Thermus aquaticus: one gene and its partner. Each later gene encodes a partner of the first gene's protein in a complex. Links are inferred from orthologs where the notes say so. Each region holds a gene or a part of one and is shown on either strand. Other genes may lie near its edges.

Region 1 (7,342 bases):
CGGGCCACCACCTCCCCGTAGCCCAGGAGGGCCTTGGCCTCCCTGAAGTAGCGCTCAAAGCCCTTGTTCTTGTCCCCCGCCAGATAGACCCGGCCCAAAGGCCTCAGGGCCCGGGCGGCGGCCAGGAGGCTTAGGGCCACGTACTGGGAGCCCCGGCCCGCCGGCAGGGCCAGGACCACCAGGTCATAGGCCCCTTCCTCCGCCTCCCAGGGGGGGGCCAGGCGGGCGCGCAACCCGCTTCGCTCCAAGCAGCGGAAGGCGGCCCGGGAGGTCTCCAGGCGCTCCACCTCCATCAGGCCTTCCAGGGGCAGGCTTCCCCAGCCCACCCCCGGGTTCAGGTCTAAAGCCCTCCCGCCGTAGGGGGCCACGTGCCTTTGCAATAGCTCGTAGACCGGGTCCCGGTAGCCCCGGGCCCCGGGCTTCACGTAGAGCACCCCCCCGGGGTAGGGCAGGGGGGTGAGGCGGTGGTACTCGGCTAGGCTAAGGCCCACGCCTTCCCAGAATACGCCCCTTGGCGAGGAAGGGCAAATGGGCTAAGATGCCTCTTCAAACCGCCCGGGGGGCGGGAAGGAGGGAACGTGGCCCTGGTGGTTCAAAAGTACGGCGGCACCTCCGTGGGTGACCTGGAGCGCATCCACAAGGTGGCCCAGCGCATCGCCCACTACCGGGAAAAGGGGCACAGGCTGGCGGTGGTGGTCTCGGCCATGGGGCACACCACCGACGAGCTGATCGCTTTGGCCAAGCGGGTGAACCCGAGACCGCCTTTTCGGGAGTTGGACCTCCTCACCACCACGGGGGAGCAGGTCTCCGTGGCCCTTCTTTCCATGCAGCTATGGGCCATGGGCATTCCCGCCAAAGGGTTTGTCCAGCACCAGATCGGCATCAAGACCGACGGGCGCTACGGGGACGCCAGGATTTTAGAGGTGGACCCGAGCCGGATCGTGAAGGCCCTGGACGAGGGGTACGTGGCGGTCATCGCTGGCTTCATGGGCACCACGGAGGAGGGGGAGATCACCACCTTGGGCCGGGGCGGGTCCGACACCACCGCGGTGGCCATCGCCGCCGCCTTGGGGGCCAAGGAGTGCGAGATCTACACGGACACGGAGGGGGTCTACACCACCGACCCCCACCTGATCCCCGAGGCTAGGAAGCTAGAGGTCATCGGCTACGACCAGATGCTGGAGATGGCGGCTTTGGGGGCCAGGGTTCTCCACCCCAGGGCGGTCTACTACGCCAAGCGCTACGGGGTGGTCCTGCACGTGCGCAGTAGCTTCTCCTACAACCCCGGTACCCTGGTGAAGGAGGTAAGTATGGAGATGGGCAAGACGGTGACGGGGGCGGCTTTGGACCTGGACCACGCCCAGATCGGCCTCATCGGCATACCCGACCAGCCCGGTATCGCCGCCAAGGTCTTCCAGGCCCTGGCCGACAGGGGCATCGCCGTGGACATGATCATCCAGGGGGTGCCCGGCCACGACCCTTCCCGGCAGCAGATGGCCTTCACGGTCAAGAAGGACTTCGCCCAGGAGGCCCTCGAGGCCCTGGAGCCCGTTTTGGCGGAGATCGGGGGGGAGGCCCTCCTCAGGCCGGACATCGCCAAGGTGTCCATCGTGGGCGTGGGCCTGGCCTCGGCCCCGGAGATCCCCGCCAAGATGTTCCAGGCGGTGGCCTCCACCGGGGCCAACATTGAGATGATCGCCACCAGCGAGGTGCGCATCTCCGTCATCATCCCGGCCCAGTACGCCGAGGCCGCCCTGAGGGCCGTGCACCAGGCCTTTGAGCTGGACAAGGCCTGATAGAGCGCCTTCACCTTTCCTGGGAGGGCCTTCTCGCTTTGGCCCGCCGCCTGGCGGAGGCCCTTCGGGAGGAGGAGTTTGACCTCATTCTGGGTATCGCCCGGGGCGGCCTCATCCCCACGGCCCTCCTGGCCCTCTCGGTCCGGGACATCCTGACGGCGGCGGTCATGTTCTACGAGGGCGAGGAAACCCTGCCCGAGCCGGTCTTTTTGCCGTTCCCCCGGACCCCCTCCTCTTCGGCAAGCGGGTTTTGGTGGTGGACGACGTCTGGGACTCGGGGCGCACCGCCTGGGCGGTGGAGGTGTGGGGAAAAGCCTAAAGGCCAGGGCTAAGGGTCCAGAGCCCGACCTTGGACCCTAACCTTGGACCCTAATAGTCCCGGTACGCCCTTTTGGGAGCCCCCATGCTGGCTTGGGCCAGCATGGGGTGGTATCAGATCAGCCCCAGGGCCTTCACCTGGGCCATCTCGTCCAGAAGCTCCTGGGCGGTGATCTCCATGCGCTTTCGGGCGAACTCGTTGATCTCTAGGCCCTCCACGATCCGGTAGACCCCGTCCTTGGCGGTCACGGGGAAGGAGTAGACGATCTCCTCGGGGATGCCGTACTCCCCCTGGGAGGGGACGGCCATGGAGACAAAGTCCCCCTCGGGGGTGCCCAGGGCCCAGTCGCGGATGTGCTCAATGGCGGCGTTGGCGGCGCTGGCGGCGGAGGAGGCCCCCCGGGCCTGGATGATGGCCGCCCCCCTCTGGGCCACGGTGGGGATGAAGACCTCCTCGTACCACTTCATGTCCACCAGCTCCAGAGCGGGCCGCCCGTCCACCTCGGCGTGGAAGAGGTCGGGGAACATGGTGGAGGAGTGGTTGCCCCAGACGGTGATCCGGCGGATCCGGTCCACGCTCACCCCGGTCTTCTTGCTGAGCTGGGCCTTGGCCCGATTGTGGTCCAGGCGGGTCATGGCGGTGAAGTTCCTGGGGTTGAGGCCGGGGGCGTTCTTGTAGGCGATGAGGGCGTTGGTGTTGGCGGGGTTGCCCACCACCAGCACCTTCACGTCCTTCTTGGCCACCTCCGCCAGGGCCCGGCCCTGCTCGGCGAAGATCCTGCCGTTCAGCTCCAGGAGGTCCCGCCTCTCCATGCCCGCCTTCCTGGGGGCCGCCCCCACCAGGAGGGCGTAGTCGGCGTCCTTGAAGGCCACCTTGGGGTCGTCGCTGGCCTCGAGGCCGGCCAGGAGGGGAAAGGCGCAGTCCTCCAGCTCCATGACCACGCCCTCCAGGGCTCTCATGGCCTGGGGGATTTCCAGAAGCTGCAGGATGATGGGCTGGTCCTTGCCCAGCATCTCTCCCGCGGCGATGCGGAAGAGGAGGCTGTAGCCGATCTGGCCTGCGGCGCCGGTTACCGCCACGCGAACGGGGCTTTTCATGCTAACCTCCTTCGGGCCTTCGCCCAAGGGGATTCTACCCCTAAAGGCCCCGGTAGATGCGCCTTTCCGCCTCTATGGCCTGGTCTAGCTCCTGGATCTCCCTTAGGAGTTCCTGGCTGGGGTTTTGCAGGAAGATCTCCTTCAGCTTGGCTCGGCGTTCCAGGTAGTAGGCCTCCCTCAGGCGGGCTAAGGCCTTGTCCATGACCTCGGGGAGGCGGGAGGGGTCCACCTCGGGGGCCAGCATGAGGCGCTCCAGGAGGATGCCCCCCGCCTCCTTGCGGCTCAGGACGCTCCGCAGGTAGTCCTTGCGGGGCTCCTTGCGAGCCAGCTCCAAAAACTCCGCCAGAAGGGAGCCCTCGGGGGGCCAGACGTGGTCGGCGGCGTAGAGGACCCAGTTTAAGAAGCTCTCCTCGGGCAGGGAGAGGAGGAGGGCCATCACGTCCAGCTCCAGGAGGAGGGTACGGTTTCTGGGCTCGGCCTTGGGGGGCGGGGGGGGCGGGAGGGGCCTGCCCCGCTTGCGGGCCTGCAGGTAGTCGGCGAGCTCCTTGGGGGAGAGGCCCAGGCGCTCCACCACCAGGGCCTTCAGGCGCTCGGCCACGGGGTCAAAGGGCTCGGGGGAGAGCATCCTGGGGGTGAGGGCCTCGAGGACCTTCCGCTTGTGCTCGGGCCGGGAGAGGTCCAGGCCCTTGGCGGCCTCCTGGAAGCGGAACTCCACCTCGGGAAGGGCCTCCTCCAGGGCTTTCCCGAAGAGGGCCCGGCCCTCGGGGTGAAGGAGGAGCTCTCCCGGGTCCTTGACGGGGAGGCGGACGGCGTAGAAGAGGAACTTCCGCGCCATCTCCAGGTCCAGGCTCTGCAGGGTGGCCTTCTGCCCGGCCTCGTCGGCGTCAAAGGCCAGGTAGACCTCCCGCACCTCCTGGGTCTTCAGAAGCCTCGCCTGCTCCTCGGAGAGGCCCGAGCCCAAAACGGCCACGGTCTCGGAAAAGCCCAGCTGGTGGAGGGCGATGGCGTCAAAAAGCCCCTCCACCACGATGGCCCGCCCCTCCCGGAGCCTGGCCTTGGCCTCGGGAAAGGCGAAGAGGACCTCCCGCTTGCGGAAGAGGGGGGTCTCCGGGGAGTTCAGGTACTTGGGGGCCTCGTCCCCCAGGGCCCTGCCGGTGAAGGCCACGATGCGGCCCAGGTGGTCCTTGATGGGGAAGGTGATGCGGTTTCGGAAGCGGTCGTAGTACCGCCCCTCCTTCTCCGCCAGAACCCCCGCCTTTAGGCCCTCCTCGGGGCTCACCCCGTGGCGAGAGAGGTAGGTGAGGAGGCCGTCCCCTTTGGGCGGCGCGTAGCCCAGGCCGAAGCGCCCTACGCTTTCCCCGGAAAGGCCCCGGCCCTCCAGGTAGGCCATGGCCTCGGGGTGGGCCCTTAGGCCCTCCTGGAAGTAGGCCTGGGCCAGCTTCAAGACCTCGTAGAGCTCCTTGCGCCGCTCCCCGCCCAAGCGCCTGGGGAGCTCCACCCCGGCCTCCTCCGCCAGGCGCTCCAGGGCGGTCTGGAAGTCCAGGCCCTCTATCCGCTCCACGAAGGCGATGAGGTCCCCCCCGGCCTTGCAGCCGAAGCAGTGGAAGAGGCCCTTCTCCTCGTCCACGTAGAAGGAGGGGGTCTTCTCCTGGTGAAAGGGGCAGAGGCCCTTCCACCGCCCCCGGCCCGCCGGCTTCAGGGCCACGTAGCGGGAGACCACCTCCTTGAGGGAGAGGCGGCGCTTGATGGCCTCTACCACCTGGACCAAATCCATGTTATCCCCCGGCTACGCCACAGCTGGCGAACCCACCGCCCCAGCATACCGTACCCCTGGAGGCCCTCGGGCTCCTCCCCCAGAAGGGCCGCCTTCCAGGCCCGGGTCAGGGGCAAAGAGGGGGTGAATCCCAGGAGGTGCTCCACCTTTTCCCCGGCCTCGAGGAGGAGCTGGGCCCTCAGGAGCCTGGCCACCTCCAGGTGCACGGCGAAGCCGGTGCGGTGGGTCTGGTAGAGGAGGTGCTGGGAGAGGACCTGGGCCTTTTTGGGGGCCCGGGGCCAGAGGTAAAGGGCCAGGGAGGTGAGGGTCAGGTGGTGGACGTAGGGGTTGGCAAGCCGCCGGGCCTCCTTCAGGGCTTCCTTGAGGAGGCTCATGGGGTTTTCGCCCCGAAGCCAGCGGTGGTGGGCCATGGCCAGGAGGGCCAGGCCCCGGCCGTCCTTGTGCTTGAGGGCCTCCTGGAAGAGGTCTTCGCGGAAGCGGCCCCTCACCGCCCAGGCGGTGAGCAAAGCCGCCGCCAGCCAGGGGTGGGGGGCCTTCCGGTAGGCGGCCTCGCCCTCGGCCAGGGCCTCCTGGAGGCGGCCCGTCTCCAGAAGAAGCCGGATTCGCGTGGCCTGGTGGCGGACCTGGGCCTCCAGGTCCCCCGGTTCGGCTTCCAGGAGGAGGGCCTCGGCCTCGGCGTGGCGGCCCAGGTCCATGAGGAGGCCCGCCTCCAGGCTTCGGCGGTGGAGGAGGAGGCTTTTGGGGGCCTGGGGAGGGAAGGGGGTGAGGACCTCGAGGGCCTTCAAGGGCTGGAAGCGCCGCCACAGGGCCCCGGCCGCCTGGAGCCTGGCCTTGGCCTCCTCCAGGGGGTAGGGCCTGAGCCCGGGGAGAAGGGGGAGGAGGTCCAGGGGGTCTTTGGCCTCCCGGAAGGCCGTGAGGACCGGGTCTTCGCGCCTGGGGCCCGCCTCGGCCTCGAGGGCCAGCCCCAGGGAGGCCAGGGCGTCCTGAAGCTCGGGCTTCAGGGCTTCCTCCAGGGCGGGGTCGGCCCTAAGGGCCTCCTGGTAGAGGGGGATGGCCTCCTCCGGATGGCCTTCCCGCCAGGCCTTCTGCGCCAGGAGGCGGAGGGTGAGGGCCGCCTGCCGCCCCTCGCCCGCCCGGTGGAGGTGCCGGGCCATGGGGAGGAGCTGGCCCCGCTTTTGGTAGAGCCTGGCCGCCTCCAGGTGCCAGGCCCGCTGGGTTTCGGCGGGCACGAGGCGGAGAGCGGCCTCGCCCACCTCCTCGAGGGGCCGGTTCCCCTCAAGGAGCCCTTCCCGAAAGAGCCTCTCCCGGGAAAAGGCTCCCACCAGGCCCGTTAGCGCCTCCTCGGGAACCTCCCCCAGAACCCCCCAGGCCAAAAGGGCCTGGCGCTCCCGGGAGGGGAGGGCGTCCAGGGCCGGCTGGAGGGCGAGGAGGAGGGGGACCTCGCCCCTTTTGAGGCCCAGGTGGGGGGAGAAGAGGGGCCTGCGGCTTTCCAAAAGGAGGAGGAGGTTGGGGAAGGGGTGGAGGAGGAGGCGCTCCAAGGTGAGGTCCGGGGCGTGGAGGTCCTTGAGGACCAGAAGGAGGGGCGCTTTCAGGGAGAGGAGGACCCGCCGCCAGGCCTCGAGGATGGCCCCCTCCAGGGCCTCCCGGCTCCAGCTGGGGCGGGGAAGGAGGCCCAGGCTGTAGCGCCAGGCGGTTTCCAGCTTAGGGGGTAGCCCCGCCTGGGCCAGGAGGACCTCCGGGCTTCCAAAGGCCTTCTCCACGGCCTCAAGAAGGGTAACCCGCAGGGGGGTTTCGGGGCCCATTCGCTCCAGGACCACGGCGGGGAAGGGGGGGTCCTCCAGGAACCTGTCCAGGAGGAGGCTTTTCCCACTCCCTGGAGGGCCCACCAGGTTGAGCCGGGCCGGAGGAGCCCGGAAGGTGTGGCGGAGGCGGGCGAGGAGGGCTTCACCCTCGGGGTCCAGCTCCAGGCGGACCTCCAGCAGCCGGTAGGCCTCCACCGGGCCCAGGCCCCGGGCCTCGAGGGGGCCCACGGCCTCCCCCCGGGCCCCCCGGGCCAGCTCCAGGGTGAGGCGGTCGGTGAGGACCTCCCCCGGCCTTCCCAGCTTGGAGAGCCGCTCGGCCAGGACCACGGGGGGGCCCAGGGCGGTGGGGTCCCCCGCCTGGCCGTCCCCCAGGGGGGTCCAGAGCACCTCCCCGCTGGCCACCCCCACCCGGGCGGGAAGGGGGGAGGCCCGGACCATGCCCAAGGCGGCTTCCAGGGCCCGCCAGGGCTCCCGGCCCCGGGCCCTGGGGGCCCCGAAGAGGACCAGAACCCCGTCGCCCAAAAACCGGTGGACGAAGCCCCCGTGCTCCCTAG
Region 2 (2,876 bases), 1.9 Mb from region 1 along the record:
ACGGAGGAGGCCATGCGCCGCCGCCTGGCCAAGGGGGCCAAGGTGGCCGTGAAGCCCCTGGACGCCCGGGGGGTGGAGGACGTGCGGGAGCTTCTTGGCGCCTACATCCGGGTCCTTAGGGAGAACAGGCGGGAGGAGAAGGCGGTCCGGCTGGAGAGGCTTCTGGAAGACCCCGTCCGGCACTTCCGCATGGTGGAGCCCGTGAGCCAGCAGGTGGACCAGGGGGTGAGCACCGAGTAGCCTCTGGGCCCTAGACGCTGGGGGGACGGGCAAGGTACATTTGTCCCGTGGACCCCGGTGAGCTCCTGGACCTCCTCAAGCGGCGCACAGGCTTTACCCAGACCCATGCCGCCATTCTGAAGGAGCTGGGGGAGGTCATGGCCCCCATCGCTCCCGAGGTAGCCCTGGCTTTCTACGACTACCTGGGGCGGGACGAGGAGCTTTCCAGCATCCTCCACGCCGTGCCGGGGCGGGTGGAGAGGCTTTACGGCACCTTCGCCGCCTGGTACCGGGAGCTCTTCTCGGGCACCTACGACCGGGCCTACGCCGAAAGGCGGAGGCGCATCGGGCTGGTGCACGCCAGGCTGGGCATCGGGCCTAGGGCCATGGTCCCCGCCATGGGCCTGGTGCAGGAGCTTTCCCTGGAGCACCTGCGGAGCGCCCTGCGGGGCCTCGAGGTCTTCAGCGCCGTGGAGGCCTTTGAAAAGATCCTGGCCATAGAGGTGGCCCTGGTGGAGGAGAGCTACCTGGAGGCCCTCGCCCGCGGCCTTCTCCTGGGCCACCGGGACGTGGGGGAGGCCCTTAAGGAGGGGGCCAAGGCCCTCCTTTCCCCCTAGGCGTCCCGGGCCAGGTCGTTGAAGCGGACGTGGCTGGCGTGGAACTGAAGCTCCACCGTGCCCGTGGGGCCGTTTCTCTGCTTGCCCACGATGATCTCGGCGATGCCCGCCTTCTCCGAGTGGGGGTTGTAGTACTCGTCCCGGTAGATGAACATGACCAGGTCGGCGTCCTGCTCAATGCTGCCCGACTCCCGGAGGTCCGAGAGCATGGGGCGCTTGTTGGGCCTGGCCTCCACCGCCCGGGAGAGCTGGCTTAGGGCGATGATGGGGATGCCTAGCTCCCGGGCCAGGGCTTTGAGACCGCGGGAGATGGCGGCGATCTCCTGCTGGCGGTTTTCTCCCGACTTCCCGCTCCCGGGTCCGGACATGAGCTGGAGGTAGTCTATGATGATCAGCCCCACCTGGTTCTGGCTCACCAGCCTGCGGGCCCGGGCCCGGACCTCCATCAGGGTAAGGTCGGGGGTGTCGTCAATGTAGATGGGCGCTTCGGAGAGGCGGCTTGCCACGTCCACCAGGCGGGAGAAGTCCCGGTCGGTGAGCTGGCCCAGGCGGACCCGGTTCATGTCAATGCGGGCCTCGGAGCACATCATGCGCAGGGTGAGCTGGGCGGCGGGCATCTCCAGGGAGTAGATGCCCACCCCCACCCCCTCCTTCAGGGCGGCGTTCTGGGCGATGGTGAGGGCGAAGGCGGTCTTGCCCATGGCGGGGCGGGCGGCGATGATGTTTAACGAGCCTGGGCCCAGGGTGCCGATGAGCTGGTCCAGCTCCTTGAAGCCGGTGCGGACCCCGGCCACCTCCCCCTTGTTCTGGAAGAGGGCCTCAATGTGCTCAAAGGTCTCGTGGACCAGCTCCCGCATGGGCCTGGCCTCGGTGTCGGTCTTGGTGAGGGCCACCTCCAGGATCTTCTTCCCGGCGGTGTCCAGGATCTCGTCCAGGCTCCCGGCCTCCTCGTAGGCCAGGCGCATGGCCTCCCCCGCCGCCTGGATGAGCCGCCTCAAGGTCCACTTCTCCGCCACGATGCGGGCGTAGTGCTCGGCGTAGGCGGCGGTGGGCGTGGCTTCGGAGAGCTGGAGGAGGTAGGCGGTGCCGCCCACCTCTTCCAGCTGGCCCCTGCGGGAAAGCTCCTCGGAAAGGGTCACCAGGTCCACGGGCCTGCCTTGGCTCCTTAGGGCCTGCATGGCGGCGTAGATCTTGCGGTGGGCCTCGGCGTAGAAGGCCTCGGGGGAGGGGAGGAGGCCTTCCACCTCGTCCATGACGTCGGAGTCCAGGAGAATGGAGCCCAAGACGCTTTGCTCCGCCTCGAGGCTGTGGGGGGGAATAGGGCCTTCCATAAGCCCTACCAGGCTACGCCCTCCCCCCCTTCCGGCGAAAGGGGACTATCCCTGAGGGAAGGATTGCCCCGCGATAGCCCTTTTGGGCCCCTCCCTCTAAGGCTTCTCAGGCGGGGCCTGTTAGGGTGGGAGGGTGCGGCTTTGGTGGCTTCTCTTCCTTCTCTTCGCCTGCCGGGCCCAGGGCCTGCCCGAGGCCTACGCCCTTCTGGAGACGGGGAGGCTCGAGGCCCTGCGCCAGGTGGCCCAGGGCGGGGGGTACGCCGCCCTCTTGGCGGGCTCCCGCCTGGCCCAGCGGGAGGAGGTCCCCTTGGCCGAGCGGGCGGAGTACGCCTGGCGCTACGCCCTCTTCCTGGAGGGGGTGAGGGCCTTGGAGCCCGGTTGGGAGGCCAAGCCCGCCTGGCGGGTGGCGGCGCCCCTTCTGGAATGGGCCAAAGACCCCCGGGCCTTTTCCGCCTGGGAGAGGCTTCTGCCCGAGCCCGAGGCCGTGGCCGCCCTCCTCCGCCTGGGGGAGGGGGAGAGGCTTTGGGAGGCCCTCTTCCGGGGGCGGGCCTATGAGGCCCTGCTGGCGGTCCTCCCTTCTGACCAGCGGCCCGACCTGAGGGCCCAGGCCCTCTTCCGCCTGGGGCGCTACCGGGAGGCCCTGCCCTTCTACCGGGCCTGGGCGGAGGCGGACCCCAGGGGGTACCTGGGCCTGGGGTACGCCCTGTGG

The links.
Region 2: the proteins of dnaG (region 1) and dnaB are in contact, whole or in part, in a crystal structure (PDB 2R6A), measured with the Geobacillus stearothermophilus proteins. The link is inferred for Thermus aquaticus from one-to-one orthologs. Residues at the interface, in WP_049624496.1 of Geobacillus stearothermophilus: Lys456, Leu457, Leu458, Pro459, Ala460, Asn463, Ala464, Leu467, Leu535, Leu536, Ile537, Ala538, Gln544, Glu545, Asp548, Tyr549, His552; in WP_033016901.1 of Geobacillus stearothermophilus: Ser13, Glu15, Ala16, Gln18, Glu91, Leu92, Asp94, Ala95, Val96, Pro97, Thr98, Ala99, Ala100, Asn101, Tyr104, Tyr105, Ile108.

The regions. Positions count from the first base shown.
Region 1 is NZ_LHCI01000106.1:2,040,482-2,047,823, reverse strand. The notes cover bases 2,620-5,619. They hold dnaG (DNA primase), read right to left. Parts: upstream 4,987-5,619; coding sequence 3,253-4,986; downstream 2,620-3,252. Other genes in these bases: BVI061214_RS11755 (zinc-ribbon domain-containing protein), read right to left, coding at 4,965-5,619; BVI061214_RS11765 (malate dehydrogenase), read right to left, coding at 2,620-3,212. In the rest of the region: BVI061214_RS11780 (class I SAM-dependent methyltransferase), read right to left, coding at 1-491; BVI061214_RS11775 (aspartate kinase), read left to right, coding at 579-1,796; BVI061214_RS11770 (hypothetical protein), read left to right, coding at 1,835-2,128; more of BVI061214_RS11765, read right to left, coding at 2,229-2,619; more of BVI061214_RS11755, read right to left, coding at 5,620-7,342. UniProt on the Escherichia coli protein: RNA polymerase that catalyzes the synthesis of short RNA molecules used as primers for DNA polymerase during DNA replication.
Region 2 is NZ_LHCI01000106.1:131,252-134,127, reverse strand. It holds dnaB (replicative DNA helicase), read right to left. Parts: upstream 2,168-2,876; coding sequence 833-2,167; downstream 1-832. Other genes in the region: BVI061214_RS01670 (transglycosylase SLT domain-containing protein), read left to right, coding at 2,301-2,876; BVI061214_RS01680 (protoglobin domain-containing protein), read left to right, coding at 288-836; BVI061214_RS01685 (glutamate synthase-related protein), read left to right, coding at 1-240. UniProt on the Escherichia coli protein: The main replicative DNA helicase, it participates in initiation and elongation during chromosome replication. Travels ahead of the DNA replisome, separating dsDNA into templates for DNA synthesis.